DNA from 3 places in the Nonomuraea sp. NPDC050394 genome. Region 1 is predicted to be linked to each of the others. Evidence: riboswitches for the same ligand, from Rfam matches in the RefSeq annotation. Region 1 holds a riboswitch; each other region holds the start of a gene.
The links. Region 1 has a riboswitch for thiamine pyrophosphate ahead of thiO (glycine oxidase ThiO). Riboswitches for the same ligand answer to the same signal wherever they lie in the genome.
Positions count from the first base shown of each region.

Region 2: another riboswitch for thiamine pyrophosphate. It lies ahead of ACIBKY_RS43000 (TenA family protein); the one in region 1 lies ahead of thiO (glycine oxidase ThiO).
Region 3: another riboswitch for thiamine pyrophosphate. It lies ahead of thiC (phosphomethylpyrimidine synthase ThiC); the one in region 1 lies ahead of thiO (glycine oxidase ThiO).

Region 1 covers NZ_JBITIO010000013.1:314,690-317,953, forward strand. Annotated here, with positions in the region: gene ACIBKY_RS40375 (thiazole synthase) at 1-302, opposite strand, end outside; gene thiS (sulfur carrier protein ThiS) at 295-495, opposite strand; gene thiO (glycine oxidase ThiO) at 608-1,792, opposite strand; TPP riboswitch at 1,782-1,898, opposite strand; gene ACIBKY_RS40390 (NAD(P)/FAD-dependent oxidoreductase) at 1,957-3,111, shown strand; gene ACIBKY_RS40395 (Rv2175c family DNA-binding protein) at 3,142-3,264, shown strand, end outside.
Region 2 covers NZ_JBITIO010000015.1:208,769-212,032, forward strand. Annotated here, with positions in the region: gene ACIBKY_RS42995 (MFS transporter) at 21-1,199, shown strand; TPP riboswitch at 1,168-1,262, shown strand; gene ACIBKY_RS43000 (TenA family protein) at 1,250-1,921, shown strand; gene ACIBKY_RS43005 (hypothetical protein) at 1,902-2,411, opposite strand; gene ACIBKY_RS43010 (TetR/AcrR family transcriptional regulator) at 2,483-3,130, shown strand; gene ACIBKY_RS43015 (zinc-binding dehydrogenase) at 3,165-3,264, shown strand, end outside.
Region 3 covers NZ_JBITIO010000010.1:335,563-338,826, forward strand. Annotated here, with positions in the region: gene ACIBKY_RS34840 (GNAT family N-acetyltransferase) at 1-461, opposite strand, end outside; gene ACIBKY_RS34845 (shikimate kinase) at 471-956, opposite strand; gene ACIBKY_RS34850 (DUF6458 family protein) at 987-1,247, shown strand; TPP riboswitch at 1,289-1,401, shown strand; gene thiC (phosphomethylpyrimidine synthase ThiC) at 1,394-3,100, shown strand; gene ACIBKY_RS34860 (Coagulation factor 5/8 type domain-containing protein) at 3,158-3,264, shown strand, end outside.

The DNA of each region.
Region 1 (3,264 bases):
GCGATGACTTCGAGCTTGACCCAGTTGGTGCCCAGCGCCTCGCGGGCCAGCCGGGCGGTCAGCACGGCCTCGCCCGCGGTGAAGCATCCCGCGGTGTTGGGCAGCACCTTGATGCCGCGCTCGCGCAGCACGTCGAGCACGGAGCCGGGCGCCGACGGGTCGAGCCGCCGCATCGCCACCGTGGTCAGCTCGGTGCCCGAGGCGGCCAGCGCCTGGTCGAGCACGTCCAGCGAGGGGGCGCCGCCGGTGCCCATGATGAGGCGGGAGGCGAACTTCTCCCCGCCGATGATCAGCTCATCCACCCTGCACCGCCGTCAGCACCTCGACCCGGTCGCGGTCGGCCAGCGCCGTGGTCTCCCACGAGCCGCGCGTGACCACCTCGTCGTTCACGGCCACCGCGACGCCCTTGGTGGCGTCGGTCAGCGTCCGTACGGCCTGCGCCACCGTCGTCCCGAGGGGCACCTCATGGGCGGCCCCGTTGATCGTCACATTCATGAAATATCCCCCTTCGGGATGAAATTTTGGGACATTTTGGAGGTGGGGTTGGAGGTGGGGTTGGCGGCCGGTTCGGTGGCTGGTTCGGGGACTGGTTCGGCGGCAGCGCTGCTCAGGGCGCGAACCGGGCGGGCGAGCACAACGACGACAGCTCGCGCTCCTCGCCCATGAGGACGGCGGCCGTGAGCGGGGCCAGCAGCACCCCGCCCCGGTGATGCCCGGTGGCCACCAGCAGCCCCGGCTCACCACCCGGCCCGACGAGCGGCAGGTTGTCCGGCGTGCCGGGCCGCAGCCCCGCCACCACCTCCGCCAGCTCCAGCTCGCTCACCCCCGGCACCAGCTCGCGGGCGTCGCGCAGCAGCTCGTACACCCCGCCCGCGGTCACCCGGGTGTCGAACCCCAGCTCCTCCTGCGTGGCTCCCACGACCAGCTCGCCGTCGCCGCGCGGCACCAGGTAGACGGGCAGGCCGTGCACCGTGCCCCGCACGCACCTGCCCAGGAGCGGTTGCGGCGAGCGCAGGCGCAGGATCTGGCCCTTCACCGGCCGCACCGGCACCGGGGCCAGCGCGCCGCTCCACGCCCCCGCCGCCAGCACCACCCGCTCGGCGCGCAGCTCCTCCGGGTACGGCCCGTCACTGGCCTCCCGGTACGGCCCGCCGCCGGCCTCCCGGTAGGACCCGCCGCCGGTCTCCCGGTGCGGCCCGTCGCCGGTGTCACCCGGGCTCAGCCGTACCCCCTGGACGCCCTCATCGCCACGCAGCAGCTCGCGCACCCGCGCCCGCACGATCGGGACCCCGAGGCGCTCCAAGGCGGCCAGCAGCGCGCCGGCGACCCTGCGCGGGTCCACCCAGGCGTCGTCGGGCGCCAGGAGGCCGCCGCGCACCGACGGCGCGAGCATGGGCTCCAGACGGCGGCATTCGCGCCCGCTGAGCCGTTCCACCCGCAGCCCCAGCTTCTCCATGAAGCCCGCGGTCTCCTCCAGGACGGCCAGGTCGTCGGCGCCGAAGGCCACGTCGAGCGTGCCGTCGGCGCGGTAGTCGAGCGCCCCGGGACCGAGCCCCGCGTCGGCGGTCAGCTCGGCGGCGAAGGCGGGCCAGCGCGCCAGGGAGGCCGCGCCCAGGCGCAGCAACGGCTCCTCGGTGAACGTGACCTCGCTCACCGGCGCGAGCATCCCCGCGGCGGCGTGGGTGGCGCCCGAGGCGGGCGCGGGGTCGACGACGGTGACGGGCCGTCCTGAGCGGGCCAGGCGCCAGGCCACGCTGAGCCCGACGACGCCGCCGCCCACGATCACGTGCATGTCCGCTCCCTACGCCGGCATGATCCGGATCAGGTGTCTTGCGGTCGAAGGCCCGATGAAGCCTTCCTCTCAGTCCGGTTAAGGCCGGACTCCCGCGCGTCTTACGGTCCCAGCCTACGGCCTCGGCAGGCACTCCCACGAATGACCCCGGTATGGTCGGAACCGTGGATCACGTGGTGGTGGTGGGAGCCGGCCTGGCCGGAGTTCGCAGTGTCGAGTCGCTGCGCGGGCGCGGCTTCGAAGGAAGGATCACTCTCCTCGGCGAGGAGCGGCACCGGCCCTACGATCGTCCGCCCCTGTCGAAGGCGGTGCTGCTGGGCACGAGCGACGACAGCTTCGTCGACACCGACCTGGCCGCGCTGCGGGCCGACTTCCGGCCGGGCGTGGCCGCGAAGGGCCTGCGTGAGGGCGTGGTGGAGACCACCGAGGGCGAGCTGCCCTACGACGGCCTGGTGATCGCGACGGGTTCCGAGCCGATCCGGCTGCCGGGCGAGGGGCCCCAGCTCGTGCTGCGTACGCTCGACGACGCCCACGTGCTGCGGGCCGCCCTGGTGCCCGGCGCGCGGGTGGCCGTGGTGGGCGCCGGCTGGATCGGCGCCGAGGTGGCGACCGCGGCGCGCAAGGCGGGCTGCGTGGTCACCGTGATCGAGGCGGCCGGAACGCCGCTGTCGCACGCGATCGGCGAGATGGGCGCGCGCACGCTGCCCTGGTACGAGGGCGTCGACCTGCGGCTCGACACGATGGTCAGCGAGGTCGTCGAAGGCGGCGTGGAGCTGGTCGGCGGCGAGTTCGTGCCCGCGCACGTCGTGGTCTCCGGCATCGGCGCACGCCCCGTGCTCGAATGGCTCGCCGACGCCGACATCGACCTGCACAACGGCGTCGTCACCGACGAGCACCTGCGGACCTCGCTGCCCGGCGTGGTGGCCGTCGGCGACTGCGCCAACTGGTGGTCGCGCCGGTTCCAGACCAGGATGCGGGTCGAGCACTGGGACACCGCGCTCAACTCTCCCGACGTGGCCGCCGCCACGCTGCTGGGCGAGAAGGCGGTCTACGACCCGGTGCCGTACTTCTGGTCGGAGCAGTTCGGTCACATGCTGCAATACGCCGGATACCACCCCGCGGGCGGCCGGGTCGTGTACCGCGAGGGGCTGAAGTGGTCGGCGGTGTGGCTGACCGCGGAAGATCGGATCACCGCCGTGCTGGCCGCCGACCGGCCCCGCGACCTCGTCCAGGGCCGCCGTCTCATCGAGGCTGGCGCCCGTCTTGATGTGGAACGCCTGGTAGATCCGGATGTGGCCCTACGAGATTGTGTTGTTTGAGCAAGCACTCCATGTGGTAGTTGTGGTTTCGTGACGCTTTCTGTTGCACAGATCGACCGGGAGACCGACCAGCTCGTCAGCGAGTGGCTCACTCTCCCCGAAGTGGCCGCGCGCCTGGATCTCACGATCGGGCGGGCCAAGCAGCTCCTCAAA
Region 2 (3,264 bases), on a different contig from region 1:
ATCAATGAGAGGTGATCGGCGTGTCCATCGTCACGCAAGAAGAGGTCTCACTGAAGGAATGGCTGGCCGTGGCGGCCGTGGCCGTGGGCACGTTCGCCATGGTCACCGTGGAGCAGTTGCCCGTGGGCCTGCTCACCGCCATCGGCGGATCCCTGGACATCTCCGAGGGCGCCGCCGGGCTCATGGTGACCGTGCCCGGCCTGGTCGCCTCCGCCACCGCGCCCCTGCTGCCCGTGGCGATCGGGCGGCTGGACCGGCGTACCGTGCTGATCGGGTTGCTCAGCCTGATGGTGGTGGCCAACGCGGTCTCCGTGGTGGCGCCCAACTTCGGCGTCATGCTGGCCTCCCGGTTCCTGGTGGGCATCGGGATCGGCGGCTTCTGGGCCCTCGCGGCGGGCATCGCCGTACGGCTGGTGCCGGAACGTCATGTCGCGCGGGCCACCTCGCTGGCCTTCGGCGGTGCGACCGCGGCGAACGTGCTCGGCGTCCCCGCCGGGACGCTCGTCGGCGGGCTCACCGACTGGCGGGTCGCCTTCGCCGCCGTCGGCGTGCTGGCCCTGCTGGTGGTCGGCGCGCTGCTGTGGCTGCTGCCGAGGATTCCCGCCACCGCCCCCGTCCGTCTGCGCGAGCTGCCGCGCCAGTTCCGCAACCCGGTCGTACGCGCCGCCGTCATCTCCACGTTCCTCGTGGTCAGCGGCCAGTACGCGGCCTTCACCTTCATCAGCCCGATCCTGCAGAACGTCTCCGGCGTGCCCGCCGACCTGATCGGCCCGGTCCTGCTCGGCTTCGGCGTCGCCGGAGTCATCGGCACCTTCGTCGGCTCGTCCTGGAACGTCAGGCGCCGGGTCATCACGCTGAGCGTGACCCTGGCCGTGATCATGCTGATCTTCCCGCTGGCCGGCACCACGCCGGTGACCGGCTCGATCCTCCTGCTGATCTGGGGTCTGGCCTACGGCGGCGCCCCCGTGGCCGTGCAGACCTGGATCCTGCAAGGGGCCGGAGCCTCGGCCGAGGCGGCGACCGCGCTGAACACCACCGTCTTCAACCTGGCCATCGCCTTCGGCGCCGCGTTCGGCGGGATCGTGGCCGACAACCTGGCCATCACCGGTGCCCTCTGGTTCGGCGCCCTCCTGATGGGACTCACCGCGCTGGCGGCTGTTACTGTGAGCGCGCGACGCGGGGTGCCCGCCAAGGGCTGAGATCCAAACCCGTCGAACCTGATCTAGTTCGGACTAGCGAAGGGACTGTCGTGTTCACCGACGACGCCTGGGCCCAAACCGCCGACCTGCTGCGGGCCATCCACGAGCACCCGTTCAACACCGCCCTGGGCGACGGCACGCTCTCCCGTGAGCGCTTCGCCTTCTACATCGTCCAGGACGCCCGTTACCTGGAGGCGTTCGCCAAGGCCCTGGCCACCGCGGCCGTCAGGGCGGCTGACCCGGACGAAATGGCCTTCTGGTCGCAGGCCGCCCACGACGCCATCGCCGCCGAGCGCACCCTTCACGAGGGCTACATCGAGCAGTACGGCCTGACGGCCGCCGACCTGACCGGCGTGCCCACCTCGCCGACGGCCCTCGGCTACTCCTCCTGGCTGCAGGCCACCGCGCTGTCGGCGCCGTACCCGGTGCTGGCGGCGGCGGTGCTGCCCTGCTTCTGGATCTACGAGGACGTCGGCGCCGCGCTGGTCGGCCGCAGCTCCGAGACCCATCCGTACCGCGCCTGGATCGCCACCTACGTCGATCCCGCCTATACCGCGTCGGTCACGCGGGCCAAGCAGATCACCGACCGCCTGGCCGCCGAGGCCGACCCGGCGCTCCTGGAGCAGATGCGCGCCGCCTTCGTGAAGGCGGCGGAGTTCGAGTGGATGTTCTGGGACAGCGCCTGGCAACTGGAGTCCTGGCCTACCGCGAAGTGGCTTTAGCCACCCGGATCAGCAGCACCACCACGGCGACCGAGCCGGCGGTGGTGAGCACGAGCTTGGCCCAGCTGGCGGCCGTCGCCCAGGCGGGCATGGCGTCCAGGGCCGCGGCGACCAGCGCGTGCGTGTCCACGCCGGGCAGCACCGGCTCCAGGAAGCGGGCCGTGAACACCTGGCCGGGAATGATGACGACGCCGAGCACGAGCAGGATCGGCTGGAAGATCCAGGAAAGGATCCGGCCGATCCGCCTGCCGGTCAGGTTGAGCACCGCCAGGGCCACCAGGATGACGATGATCACGATCGCCAGGCCCTCGCTGCCGGCGAAGCTGATGCCGTTCCGGGTCAGCAGTTCGAGAGGCTGGTTCTGGCGGGCCATCTCGGTCTCGGCGGCCTGCTGGGCGGCGGCGCCGTAGAAGGTCACGGAGTAGATCCCCAGCAGGAACGGGACCACGGTCAGTAGCTGGATCACCGCTGCGGCGATGCGGGCGTTCATGGATGTCTCCTCGTTTTTGAACTTAGTAAAACTGTAGGGCGTTGTTGAACTAAGTGCAATACGATGGCCGTATGTCGCTGACCAAGGAGCAGATCGTCCTGGCCGCCGTCGAGGTCCTGGATGCCGAAGGCGTGGCCGGCCTGAACATGCGGCGGCTCGGCGCCCAGCTCGACTCCGCCGCGACCGCCATGTACTACCACGTCAAGAGCAAGGACCGGCTCGTCGAGCTGGCCGCCGACCACGTCTTCGGCGAGATCGGGCTGCCCGATCCGGTCGCCATGGGCTGGCGCGAGGCCGCCGCTGAACTCGCCCGCGGCGCCCACGAGATGGTCGTCCGCCACTTCTGGCTGATCCCGGCCATGAGCACCCACGTCATCTACGGCCCCAACAAGGCCCGCTACGACGAGCACTGCCTGACCATCCACGAGTCGGCCGGGTTCGGCGCCGCCGCCGCCGACCGGGTCGCCGCGTCGATCCTGATGTTCGTGATCGGCGCCGCGCAGGGAGAGGCGGCCGAGTCGGCCCTGCGCGCGAAGGTACGCCGGGCGGGCGCCGACGAGGAGAAGCGGATGGACGAGGCGATGGCGGAGATGATCGAGACCGCCCGGCGCTTCCCCCGCCTGCGGGCCCGCCTGGAACCGGATTACCCCGGCGGCGGCGACGCCTTCGAGTTCGGCCTCTCGTCGCTGCTCGACGGTCTTTTCGCGCGCCTGGCTTGACCTCAACCTTGCTAGAGGTTGAAGAGTAGGGGGCATGAGAGCCATTCACGTGCGAGAGTTCGGCGGCCCTGAAGTCCTGACGCCCGTCGAGGTGCCCGACCCGGTCCCCGGCGCGGGCGAGCTGGTCGTCGACC
Region 3 (3,264 bases), on a different contig from region 1:
ACGCCCTCCCGCACGAAGCCGACCTTCTCGTAGACGTGCTTGGCGCGGTCGTTGAAATCGTATACGCCCAGCTCGATGCGGTGCAGAGGAGTCGTGGCGAAGGCGTGGCCGAGCACCAGCCGGATGGCCTCGGTGCCGTAACCCTTGCCGAACGCCCGCGCGCCGACCAGCGCGATGCGCAGGTTGCACGACAGGTTGTCCTTGTCGAGCTCGTTGAGCACGATCTCGCCGACGTACCCGTCCGCGGCCATGATGGCCAGGTCGAGCCGGTCCTCGTGGCCGCCTCGCGTGGAGTACCACTCCAGGGCCGCCTTGGGGGCGATCCCGTTGTGGGTATGGGAGCCCGTGAGCTTGGCGACCTCGGGGTCGTCGCAGAGCTCGATCAGGCCCTCGACGTGCTCGGGCCCGACGGGTACGAGGGTGACCCGATCACCGGCGAGGGTGGGTTTGTTCGCGAACATTTCCCTAATTTATAGAGCCTCGTAAATGGTTGTCGCCGTGTTTTCCGGGGTGGCCGTGGAGACGTCGAGCCGCAGGTCGGCGACCTGCAGGAAGTACGGCTCGCGCCGCGCCCGCATGGCGGAGGGCGAGAACTCCGGGCGGTGGTCGGACGAGCGCATCCGCTGGGCCAGGATCTCGTCGGGGGCGTCCAGCCAGACCACGAAGGCCGCGCGCAGCGCCTCGCGTACCCGCGGGTCCTCCACGGTGCTGGCCGCCGCCGCGATCACCTGGGGCGGCTCGGTCAGCGCGTGGAGCACGTGCTCGGCCTCCCTCTGGTGCAGCACGTGCGCGCCCTCCGCCTTCGCGATCTCGGCGGCGCTGGTGCCGTAGCGGCCGCGCAGGTACGGGTCGCTGTCGCTGAGCGGCACGCCGAGCTCGCGGGCCAGCAGTTTGCCGACGGTCGTCTTGCCCGAGCCCATGAGCCCGATCACGACGACAGGTTTGTTCTTCGACATGGGGATAGGTGTTTCCTCTGGAGGTGCATTATGACAATCGCCGGAGGCATCATCCTCATCATGCTCGGCGCGATCCTGACCTGGGCGGTCGAGTTCGACCTCGCCGGTCTTGACATCAATGTGATCGGCGTCGTCCTCATGATCGGTGGTCTGGCCGGATTGCTGTTCGGCCTGTACCGGATGCACGTTACCCGCAGGGTGATCGAGGAGCCGATCTACGAGGACCCGCACGCGCGCCGTACGACGACGGTCTACGAGGAGAGGCGCCGTATCGACGAACCGCCGCTGTAAAGGGTCTTGTGCGTACCCCGGGTCGCCGGGGTACGGTGGCGCGGTCCGAACGCGGGAGCCCGGTGCAACGGGCTGAGAGGACGGCTGGAGCAGCCGCCGACCGCCAGAACCTGATCCGGGTAATGCCGGCGAAGGGAGTTTGCGCGATGAGTGACGCGCGCTTTTCCAAGATCCATCTCGGTGATCTGCGGGTGCCCATGCGGCGGGTGCACCTGTCGAACGGGACGTCGGTGGAGCTGTACGACACCTCGGGGCCGGACAACCCCGACATCACGCGGGGCCTGCCGCGGCTGCGGGAGGTGTGGGTGCTCGAACGCGGCGACGTCGCCCGCTACGGCGGCCGCCAGGTGCGGCCCATCGACGACGGCTTCAAGGAGCAGGAGGCCTGGGCCCGCGCGAACACCGAGGTCTTCCCCGGCGACGGGCGCAGGCCGCTGCGGGCCACCGGGGCCCCCGTGACCCAGCTCGCCTACGCGCGGCGGGGCGTGGTGACCAAGGAGATGGAGTTCGTCGCGGTCAGGGAGGGGGTGAGCGGCGAGTTCGTCCGCAAGGAGGTGGCGGCCGGGCGGGCGATCATCCCGGCCAACGTCAACCATCCGGAGAGCGAGCCGATGATCATCGGCCGCAACTTCCACGTGAAGATCAACGCCAACATCGGCAACTCCGCGGTCGCCTCCTCGATCTCCGAGGAGGTGGAGAAGATGACCTGGGCGACGCGGTGGGGCGCCGACACCGTGATGGACCTGTCCACCGGCCGCAACATCCACACCACCCGCGAGTGGATCATCAGGAACGCGCCGGTGCCGATCGGGACCGTCCCGATCTACCAGGCGCTGGAGAAGGTCGGCGGCGTGGCGGCCGACCTGTCGTGGGAGGTCTACCGGGACACGCTGGTCGAGCAGTGCGAGCAGGGCGTCGACTACATGACCGTGCACGCGGGGGTACGGCTGGCGTACGTGCCGCTGACCGCGCGGCGCAAGACCGGCATCGTCTCGCGCGGCGGCTCGATCATGGCGGCGTGGTGCCTGGCCCACCACCGGGAGAGCTTCCTGTACGAGAACTTCCGGGAGATGTGCGAGCTGCTGGCGAGCTACGACGTGGCCTTCTCGCTCGGCGATGGCCTGCGGCCCGGCTCGATCGCCGACGCCAACGACGAGGCGCAGTTCGCGGAGTTGCGCACGCTGGGCGAGCTGACGAAGGTCGCCCGTGCGCACGACGTGCAGGTCATGATCGAGGGACCCGGCCACGTGCCCATGCACAAGATCAAGGAGAACGTGGACCTGCAGCGCGAGATCTGCGACGACGCCCCGTTCTACACGCTGGGCCCGCTGGTGACCGACGTCGCGCCGGGCTACGACCACATCACCTCGGGCATCGGCGCCGCGATGATCGGCTGGTACGGCACCGCCATGCTCTGCTACGTCACCCCCAAGGAGCATCTGGGCCTGCCGGACAAGGACGATGTCAAGACCGGCGTCATCACCTACAAGATCGCGGCCCATGCCGCCGACCTCGCCAAGGGGCATCCCCGGGCGCAGGAGTGGGACGACGCGCTGTCGGACGCCCGCTTCGAGTTCCGCTGGGAGGACCAGTTCAACCTGTCGCTGGACCCGGTGACGGCCCGGTCGTTCCACGACGCGACGCTCCCGGCCGAGCCCGCCAAGACCGCGCATTTCTGCAGTATGTGCGGGCCGAAGTTCTGTTCGATGAAGATCACCCACGATGTCCGGAAATATGCGGAGGAGCATGGGTTGACGGACTCCGCGGCCATCCAGGCGGGCATGGCGGAGAAGGCGGTGGAGTTCACCGAAAGGGGCGGTGAGGTCTATCTGGATCCGGCGGACCCAAAATAGCGAGTAGGACTCATATTGGGTCTTGACTGGCGTCTGTAAGGAGCCCACGCTGAGGGCGTGATCAGCCGCATACTCGCCGTCCTGGTCGCCATCGCCCTGCTCGCGTTACCCGCCCCCGCGTTATCCCGCAGCGAGCAGCCCGTGAGCGGCTTCATCGACGCGCA